DNA from 3 places in the Enterobacter sp. UNJFSC 003 genome. Region 3 is predicted to be linked to each of the others. Evidence: predicted binding sites of a transcription regulator. Region 3 holds the regulator's gene; each other region holds the start of a gene.
The links. Region 3 encodes CRP, which controls carbon source genes, mostly activating them, when cyclic AMP is high. Its sites were predicted from a motif close to ATGTGANNNNNNTCACAT; they were not measured.
Positions count from the first base shown of each region.

Region 1: bhsA (multiple stress resistance protein BhsA) is a predicted target of CRP. The motif match lies at 1,863-1,880, and genes of this name have one in related genera.
Region 2: msrB (peptide-methionine (R)-S-oxide reductase MsrB) is a predicted target of CRP. The motif match lies at 2,020-2,037, and genes of this name have one in related genera.

Region 1 is NZ_JBAKHK010000002.1:436,635-439,913, reverse strand. It holds gene V5P19_RS08200 (NAD(P)/FAD-dependent oxidoreductase) at 1-280, shown strand, start outside; gene V5P19_RS08195 (glycine zipper 2TM domain-containing protein) at 474-1,013, shown strand; gene comR (TetR family copper-responsive transcriptional repressor ComR) at 1,072-1,707, opposite strand; gene bhsA (multiple stress resistance protein BhsA) at 1,951-2,208, shown strand; gene V5P19_RS08180 (L,D-transpeptidase family protein) at 2,281-3,246, opposite strand.
Region 2 is NZ_JBAKHK010000002.1:386,739-390,017, forward strand. It holds gene V5P19_RS07935 (glycoside hydrolase family 18 protein) at 1-1,122, shown strand, start outside; gene V5P19_RS07940 (YeaC family protein) at 1,169-1,447, opposite strand; gene msrB (peptide-methionine (R)-S-oxide reductase MsrB) at 1,489-1,902, opposite strand; gene gapA (glyceraldehyde-3-phosphate dehydrogenase) at 2,244-3,239, shown strand.
Region 3 is NZ_JBAKHK010000008.1:162,737-166,015, reverse strand. It holds gene V5P19_RS17805 (phosphoribulokinase) at 1-566, shown strand, start outside; gene V5P19_RS17800 (OsmC family protein) at 632-1,036, opposite strand; gene crp (cAMP-activated global transcriptional regulator CRP) at 1,347-1,979, shown strand; gene V5P19_RS17790 (YccS/YhfK family putative transporter) at 2,037-3,279, shown strand, end outside.

The DNA.
Region 1 (3,279 bases), on a different contig from region 3:
GCACAACATCCTGGCGCAGAACAAAGGCAAGCCAATGAAGGCGTATGTCTATAAAGACCACGGTTCTCTGGTATCACTGTCGAATTTCTCTACCGTCGGCAGCCTGATGGGTAACCTGATGCGTGGCTCCATGATGGTAGAAGGGCGCATTGCACGCTTCGTGTATATCTCCCTGTACCGCATGCACCAAATTGCGCTGCACGGTTACTTCAAGACTGGCCTGATGATGCTCGTAGGCAGAATCAACCGCGTCATTCGTCCGCGTCTGAAGCTGCACTAATCTTTCTCTCCCTCCGGGCCATCCGGAGGGGGTTTTTAGCATTTCATGCTGCACATCTCCCATTGACTGCTTAAGAGTTCTCTTAAATACGATATATCTCTTCTGTATGCCGATTTTTTGATCCTTTATCTGATTGGCGAAGCCGCTTCCGTATTGCAAAATTGTTACCAATAGCAACAAAGGAGGAAGTCCCGTGAATAAATCAATGTTGGCGGGTATAGGGATTGGTGTCGCGGCTGCGTTAGGTGTGGCTGCCGTTGCCAGTCTCAATGTGCTTGATCGCGGCCCGCAGTATGCGCAGGTAGTGTCCGCTACCCCGATTAAAGAAACCGTTAAAACGCCTCGTCAGGAATGCCGTAACGTTGCGGTAACCCACCGTCGTCCGGTACAGGATGAGAACCGTATTGCAGGCTCAGTGCTGGGTGCAGTGGCGGGTGGTGTGATTGGTCATCAGTTTGGCGGCGGCCGCGGTAAAGATGTTGCGACTGTCGTTGGTGCACTGGGTGGCGGCTACGCCGGTAACCAGGTGCAAGGCGCAATGCAGGATGGCGATACTTATACGACCACTCAGCAACGCTGTAAAACCGTCTATGACAAGTCGGAAAAAATGCTGGGCTACGACGTGACGTACAAAATTGGCGACCAGCAGGGCAAAATCCGTATGGATAAAGACCCTGGTACCCAGATCCCACTGGATGGGAATGGTCAGCTGATCCTGAATAACAAAGTGTAAAAAAGCAGTTCTCTGAACTTAGCTCCTCAGCGCTCAGGCTGAGGAGCTTTTTTTTATCTTAAATTTTAAGAAGTTCCGGCCAGAGACGCAGTGTGGTCTGGGCAATGTATTGCAGTTTTTCAAGCGTCGCGCCTTCACGCGCGCTTATCGACATTCCCTGCAAAATGCAGCTCAGGTATTGCGCCAGCGCCTGCGGGTGACAATGCGCCGGGATTTCACCCCGCTGCTGTCGCTGGGTCAGAAACGTACTCAGCGTCTCTTCCTGCATGGCATGGCGTGATTTCACCGTATTGGCGATCTCGTTGGATGATGCCGCAAGGGTGGCGGAGGTGTTGATCATAAAACAGCCTGCCGGCGTATCTTTGCTGGTGAAGCAGGTGGCGACGGCGCTGAAATAGTCCCGCAGTGCCTGCTCGACCGTTTTCTCTTCACAGAAAAGCTGCGCTTCGTGTTTTGCAGCAAAGCGCGAAATGTATCTGTCCAGGACTGCTCTGAACAACCCCTCTTTATTGGTGAACTCGGCATACAGCGTTGGCGCTTTGGCACCGGTTGCCTCTACCAGATCGGAAAGCGAGGTTGCTTCATACCCATGCTGCCAGAAGAGTGTCATGGCCTTATCAAGCGCTGCATCCCTGTCGAACACTTTTGGTCGGCCACGGCTTTTCTTTGCGCAACTCGTGACATCGGTTGTCATTTGCCGTCGGTCCTCTGTTGGTTTGTTGAACGCCCATTATAAAAATAAACGCCAACCATCACCAGCGATGATTTCTTAAAAATAAATTAATCATATGGGTATGAAAAATAAGGGAATTAAAATTAATATAACGGTCGTTATAAAAATGTATTGACGCGTGAGCTGGATCACATTTATTATTTACCTATCGATCGTTAAGTAAATAACTAACGACCCCAAATTCATCTGCTTAAAGGTAAAATCATGAAAAACGTAAAAACCCTGATCGCTGCTGCTGTCCTGAGCTCACTCTCTTTTGCTAGTTTCGCGGCTGTTCAAGTGCAATCGACGCCTGTAGACCAGCACAAGGTCGGTACCATCTCTGCAAGCGCAGGGACTAACCTGGGTTCACTGGAAGATCAGCTGGCACAAAAAGCCGAAGCCATGGGTGCAAAATCATTTCGTATCACGTCAGTGACCGGTCCTAATACCCTGCACGGCACTGCGGTAATCTACAAATAAGCCTGGCTAAACCCTCATTTATGCCACTGCAATAAAAAACGCCCTGCATCGCAGGGCGTTTTTTATTCTGTTTTACATCGTCTGTTGAGCGATATTGTGATGCCGCGTGACGTCTGTTGGCATACCGGATCGCGCCTCCATCGCGCGCTCCATCACTGCGCCATCGGTGCTGGCATTCGTTTTGAAGCTCACCATTGCCGCATTCAGGTTTATCGGCAGGGTTTGCGGATCATCACCCATATTTTTCGATAACGGCTGGTGAATCTCGACCAACCGCACGCCGCCCGGCTCTTCTGAGACTTTGATTGGCGTATTGATAATATTCACTTTCGTGCCCAGCTCAATGACGTTGTAAAGCTTTTTGATGTCGTCATCGCGCAGGCGAATGCAGCCCGAGCTGACGCGCATCCCGATACCGAAGTCAGCGTTGGTGCCATGCAGCAGATATACACCGCCGTACGCGGCGAGGCGAATCGCATGGTGCCCCATTGGGTTATCCGGCCCGGCAGGTACCACGGCCGGAAGGTCTATGCCTTGTGCTTTATAGCGGGCACGAATATTGGCGGTAGGCGTCCACGTCGGGTTTGCACGCTTCTGCGACACGGTAGTGACCATTGTCGGTGTAAGCGTGTCGCCGCCCAGTTGGCCAATGCCGATAGGGTAGACGGTCACTTCGTTTTTACCCGGCGGATAATAATAGAGTCGCAGTTCTGCAAGATTGATCACCAGCCCTTCACGCGGCGCATCCGGCAAAATGGTCTGCAGCGGAATGGTCAACACGCTACCGGCGCGCGGGACATAAGGGTCAACGCCAGGGTTGGCCTGCAGTAAGGCCAGAAAGCCGACGTTATATTTTTTGGCAATAGCTTCCAGCGAGCCACCGTTATTTTCGACCACATGAAAACGGTTCTGCCCGACAACATTGCTGCCAGCAGGAGGCAGTGGCCAGGTATTCGCGCGGGCAGGCAGGGCAATCGCCACCGTTGCGACCAGCGCGAAAAAGGTTATCCAGCGAGTAAAACGCGAAGAGGTCATCATTATCCTAATCCATATAAATGATAAGGTTATTTT
Region 2 (3,279 bases), on a different contig from region 3:
GACGTTCGCCAGATTACCCATCTGAATTACTCGTTTGGTCTGGTCTATAACGACGAGAAAGACGAAACCCACGCCGCGCTGAAAGATCCGGCGAAACGGCATCAAATCTGGCTGTCGCCAAAGGTCGCCGCCGACCTCGCGTTAATCCCAGTCCTGCGTAAGCAAAACCCAAATCTTAAGGTGCTGCTCTCCGTTGGCGGCTGGGGGGCGCGCGGCTTCTCGGGTGCGGCGGCCACCAAAGCGACGCGCGCGATATTCATTCGCTCGGCCCAAGAGATTGTCGAGAAATACGCGCTGGACGGGATCGATCTCGACTGGGAGTATCCGGTGAACGGTGCGTGGGGGCTGGTGGCAAGTACTCCTGCCGATCGCGACAACTTCACCGCGCTGTTAAAAGAGATGCGCGACGCCTTCGGGCAGAAAAAGCTGGTCACCATTGCGGTAGGCGCCAATGCGGAAAGTCCGAAAAGCTGGGTGGACGTGAAGGCGATTGCCCCACTGCTCGACTACATCAACCTGATGACCTACGACATGGCGTACGGCACCCAATATTTTAATGCCAACCTGTATGACTCCCGCGACTGGCCGACGGTCGCAGCAGCCGATAAATACAGCGTCGATTTTGTGGTGAATAACTATCTGGCTGCGGGGCTGAAGCCTCAGCAGATGAACCTCGGGATAGGTTTCTATGGCCGCGTGCCGAAGCGTGCCGTAGAGCCGGGTATCGACTGGACAAAACCGGATGCGCAAAAGAATCCGGTTACGCAGCCCTATTTTGGTCCACGTGAAATCGGCCTGTTTACATCGCTGGGCTATGACCTGACCAAAGACACCTACGTGAAGTATAACGATATCGTAAAAAAGCTGTTGAACGACCCGCAGAAGCGCTTTACCGAGCACTGGGACGATCGGGCGAAGGTGCCGTGGCTTTCCTTGAAGGGCGCAGACGGTAAGGCGCTGTTTGCCATCTCTTACGAGAACCCACGTTCCGTGGCAATCAAAGCGGATTACATCAAGGCGAAAGGCCTTGCCGGGGCGATGTTCTGGGAGTACGGTGCGGATGACAATAACCAGTTAGCGAAGCAGCTGGCGGAGTCGCTTGGGATCCAGCACAAGCCGTAATGTTATCATGCCCTCTCCCTGTGGGTGAGGGCATTGACCTGCACGATTACTGTATTTTCAACGTCGCAATAGGCTTCGGCGTAATGCCAAAATCTTCTTTCAGTTCGCGCTTGCTCTTCATGACCATCTGCCCCCGGGTGTCGATGGTCATGTGCTGTGCATCCGTGTTGTTGCGTGCCTGCCACAGCATCACCAGCTGCAGGCTGTTCTCTTTCTGCTCTGGGGTGAGCGCTACGCCATCGGGCCATTTCCCCAGTTCAACAGCCGTCACCAGGCGCTGATAAACTTCCGGTGTCATACCGCCGATCATGTCATCAATATTCATGATGCCTCCCTAACAAAGGAATAATTTGCTGAATCGTTTTTTCAACCTTTGGTCTGGTCACCGTTTTCATCATCGCTGAAGCTCAGCGACGCTGAATTCACGCAAAAACGCTCTCCCGTCGGCTGAGGGCCATCCGGGAAGACATGACCGAGGTGGGCATCACAGCTTCCGCAGCGTATTTCGGTGCGGACCATGCCGTGAGAGGAGTCGGTCAGATAGCGGATAGCATCATCGCTCACCGGCTCGTAAAAGCTCGGCCAGCCGCAGCCGGAATCGTACTTGGTTTGCGAATTAAACAGCGGGGCATCGCACACCAGACAGTGATACACGCCGTCTCGCTTATTGTGCAGTAAACGCCCGGTAAATGGCGGTTCAGTCCCGTGATTCTGCGTCACGTAAAACTGCATTTCGGTCAGGTTTTTTTTCAAATCATCAGGGTTACGTTGGTTCGACATATGCTTACATCTCGCTGTAGAAACAGACATCTTTTAAGCCGGATTCTAACAAAACATTAACACCAACGCGTGCACTTTTGTTCTAAACTTATGTGTCGCAAAAAGGCGGTCAGGCAATTGTGACCTTTATCACACTTTTATCCTGAGAGGCCTTTAAAATTCCGGCCGCAGCCCCCATGTGGTTGCTAGCTCAAAGGGAAAGTGAGGCGAGTCAGTCGCACAAACGTTAGTCACAGGATTGATTTGTCGCAATGATTGACACGATTCCGCTTGACGCTGCGTAAGGTTTTTGTAATTTTACAGGCAACCTTTTATTCACTAACAAATAGCTGGTGGAATATATGACTATCAAAGTAGGTATCAACGGTTTTGGCCGTATCGGCCGTATTGTTTTCCGTGCTGCTCAGGAACGTTCTGACATCGAAATCGTTGGTATCAACGATCTGTTGGACGCTGAATACATGGCGTACATGCTGAAGTACGACTCAACTCACGGTCGTTTCAACGGCACCGTTGAAGTGAAAGACGGCCACCTGGTTGTTAACGGCAAAACCATCCGCGTTACTGCTGAAAAAGATCCAGCTAACCTAAAATGGAACGAAATCGGTGTTGACGTAGTCGCTGAAGCTACCGGTATCTTCCTGACCGACGAAACCGCGCGTAAACACATCACCGCAGGTGCGAAGAAAGTTGTTCTGACTGGTCCATCCAAAGACAACACGCCTATGTTCGTTAAAGGCGCTAACTTCGAAAAATACGCTGGCCAGGACATCGTTTCCAACGCATCCTGCACCACCAACTGCCTGGCTCCACTGGCTAAAGTTATCAACGACAACTTCGGTATCGTTGAAGGCCTGATGACCACCGTTCACGCAACTACCGCTACTCAGAAAACCGTTGATGGCCCGTCTCACAAAGACTGGCGCGGCGGCCGTGGCGCAGCTCAGAACATCATCCCATCTTCTACCGGTGCTGCTAAAGCAGTAGGCGTTGTACTGCCAGAGCTGAACGGTAAACTGACTGGTATGGCGTTCCGCGTTCCAACCCCTAACGTATCCGTTGTTGACCTGACCGTTCGTCTGGAAAAAGCTGCTTCTTATGAAGAAATTAAGAAAGCAATCAAAGCTGCTTCCGAAGGCGCAATGAAAGGCGTTCTGGGTTACACCGAAGACGACGTTGTATCTACCGACTTCAACGGCGAAGTGTGCACTTCCGTGTTCGATGCTAAAGCGGGTATCGCACTGAACGACAACTTCGTTAAACTGGTTTCCTGGTACGATAACGAAACCGGCTACTCTAACAAAGTACTGGACTTGATCGCTCACATCTCCAAATAAGTTGAGATGAGAATCTGATCCAAAAAGGCGACCTCGGTCG
Region 3 (3,279 bases):
ATGAAGCCGTGCCCTGGAACCAGGTACCCGGCACCTTTACGCCCTGGCAGCCGCTGCCGGAACCCACCGACGTGCTGTTTTACGAAGGGCTGCACGGCGGCGTGGTGACCCCTCAGCACGACGTGGCGCAATATGTGGATCTGCTGGTGGGCGTGGTGCCGATTGTTAACCTTGAGTGGATCCAGAAGCTGACCCGTGACATCAGCGAACGCGGTCACTCGCGCGAGGCGGTGATGGATTCGGTCGTCCGCTCAATGGAAGACTACATTAACTTCCTGACGCCGCAGTTCTCCCGCACCCATATCAACTTCCAGCGCGTCCCCACGGTGGACACCTCCAACCCGTTCGCCGCCAAAACGATACCCTCTCTGGATGAGAGCTTTGTGGTGATTCATTTCCGCAATCTCGAAGGGATCGATTACCCGTGGCTGCTGGCGATGCTGCAGGGCTCGTTTATTTCGCACATGAATACGTTGGTGGTGCCGGGCGGAAAAATGGTGCTGGCGATGGAATTAATCATGACGCCGCTGGTACAGCGGTTGATGGAAGGTAAGCAGATCGCGTGATCCTATTCCCTCTCCCACACGGAGAGGGTTAGGGTGGGGGCATCAGAACGCACGATGCCCCTTCATTAGGCCTCGATCACTTCATACGAATGCGTAATGTTCACCGCTTTCTCCAGCATTAACGCCACCGAACAGTACTTCTCCGCGGACAGATCGACCGCGCGTGATACCGCCGCATCCTTCAGTTCTTTACCGGTAACGATAAAGTGCAGGTTAATGTGGGTGAACAGGCGTGGCGCCTCTTCGCGACGTTCTGACGTGAGCTTAACTTCGCAATCGGTCACATCATGACGACCTTTTTGCAGGATCGAAACGACGTCGATCGCGCTGCATCCCCCCGCCGCCATCAGCACCATTTCCATAGGGCTTGGCGCTTTGTCACCGGAGTTACCATCCATCAAAATCTGGTGTCCTGAAGCGGACTCGCCCAGGAACGTTAAACCTTCAACCCATTTCACACGCGCTTGCATATACATAACTCCGACGTTGCATTTTTGGTGACAGATTACGCGTGCGTTACAATTCTCGCAACGGAAGGCGACCTGCATCATGCTGAAGCGAGACACCAGGAGACACGCGGCAAAAGCTATGCTAAAACACTCTGGATGCTACAGTAATACATTGACGTTACACATGTATGCAGAGGACATCAAACTTTACTGGCTGCGAAACGTTACGACAGCCGACTTCCCAGGGTATGGGTAAGAATTCGATTGCAACCCCAGAGTCCGGATGCATCTTATGGCTCTGGTGACAGCTTATAACAGAGGATAACCGCGCATGGTGCTTGGCAAACCGCAAACAGACCCGACTCTCGAATGGTTCTTGTCTCATTGCCACATTCATAAGTACCCATCGAAGAGCACGCTGATTCACCAGGGTGAAAAAGCGGAAACGTTGTATTACATCGTTAAAGGCTCGGTGGCAGTGCTGATCAAAGATGAAGAAGGGAAAGAGATGATCCTTTCTTATCTGAACCAGGGCGACTTCATCGGTGAACTGGGCCTGTTTGAAGAGGGCCAGGAACGTAGCGCCTGGGTTCGTGCAAAAACTGCATGTGAAGTCGCTGAAATTTCTTATAAGAAATTCCGTCAGCTGATTCAGGTTAACCCTGACATCCTGATGCGTCTTTCTTCGCAGATGGCACGCCGTCTGCAGGTCACGTCAGAGAAAGTGGGTAACCTTGCCTTCCTGGACGTTACCGGTCGCATCGCGCAGACACTGTTAAACCTGGCGAAACAGCCAGACGCCATGACCCACCCGGACGGCATGCAAATTAAAATTACCCGTCAGGAAATCGGTCAGATCGTCGGTTGCTCCCGTGAAACAGTGGGTCGTATCCTGAAAATGCTGGAAGACCAGAACCTGATCTCTGCCCACGGTAAAACTATCGTGGTCTACGGGACCCGTTAATTCCGGTAAAACGGCGTGTCATCGCAAGGTGACACGCCGTTTTTGTCTCTATTCCCCATGTGGCGCAGGCTGATTTATCACCCGGAAGTTAACTACGCACTGCGACAAACGCTGGTGTTGTGCCTTCCTGTGGCCGTAGGTCTGCTCCTCGGACACCTGCAACAGGGTCTGCTGTTTTCCCTCGTGCCCGCCTGCTGCAACATCGCCGGTCTGGACACGCCGCATAAGCGCTTTTTCAAACGCCTGATTATTGGTGGCAGCCTGTTTGCAGGATGTAGCCTCGCCGTGCAGCTGTTGCTTGCCCGGGACATTCCTCTCCCTCTGATATTAACCGTGCTGGCGATGACCCTCGGCGTGACTGCCGAAATCAGCTCGCTGCATGCCCGCCTGCTTCCCGCCTCGCTCATTGCCGCCATCTTCACGCTGAGCCTTGCTGGGAATATGCCGGTATGGGAACCGCTGCTGATCTACGCCCTTGGCACGCTGTGGTACGGGCTGTTTAACTGGTTCTGGTTCTGGATGTGGCGGGAGCAGCCGCTGCGCGAATCCCTGAGCCTGCTCTACGTGCAGCTTGCGGACTATTGCGACGCTAAATATACCCTGCTCACCCAGCATACCGACCCGGAAAAATCGCTACCGCCGCTGCTCGCGCGTCAGCAAAAAGTGGTCGATCTGATCAGCCAGTGCTATCAGCAGCTGCACATGCTCGCCGCCAACCGGAATCATGATTACAAACGGCTACTGCGCACCTTCCAGGTGGGTCTGGATCTGCAGGAGCATATCTCCGTTAGCCTGCATCATCCGCAGGAGGTGCAAAAGCTGGTCGAGCAAAGCCACGCCGAAGCGGTGATCCGCTGGAATGCGCAAACCGTGTCGGCGCGCCTGCGCGTGCTGGCGGATGACATTCTCTATCATCGCTACCCCACGCGCTTTAACATGGAAAAACAGCTCGGTGCGCTGGAAAAAATTGCGCGCCAGCACGCGGAAAATCCGGTCGGCCAGTTTGCCGCCTGGCACTTTAGCCGCATCGCGCGCGTCTTGCGAACGCAGCGTCCGCTCTATCCCCGCGACCTGATGGCCGACAAACAAAAACGCCTGCCGCTTCTGCCTGCGCTGAAAAGTTACCTCTCCCTGAAATCTGCCGCGCTGCGCAACGCCGCGCGGATTAGCGTGATGCTCAGTATCGCCAGCCTGATGGGGATGGCCCTGCATCTGCCGAAGCCCTACTGGATATTAATGACCGTGCTGTTTGTCACACAAAACGGCTACGGTGCCACGCGGGTTCGTATTCTGCATCGGG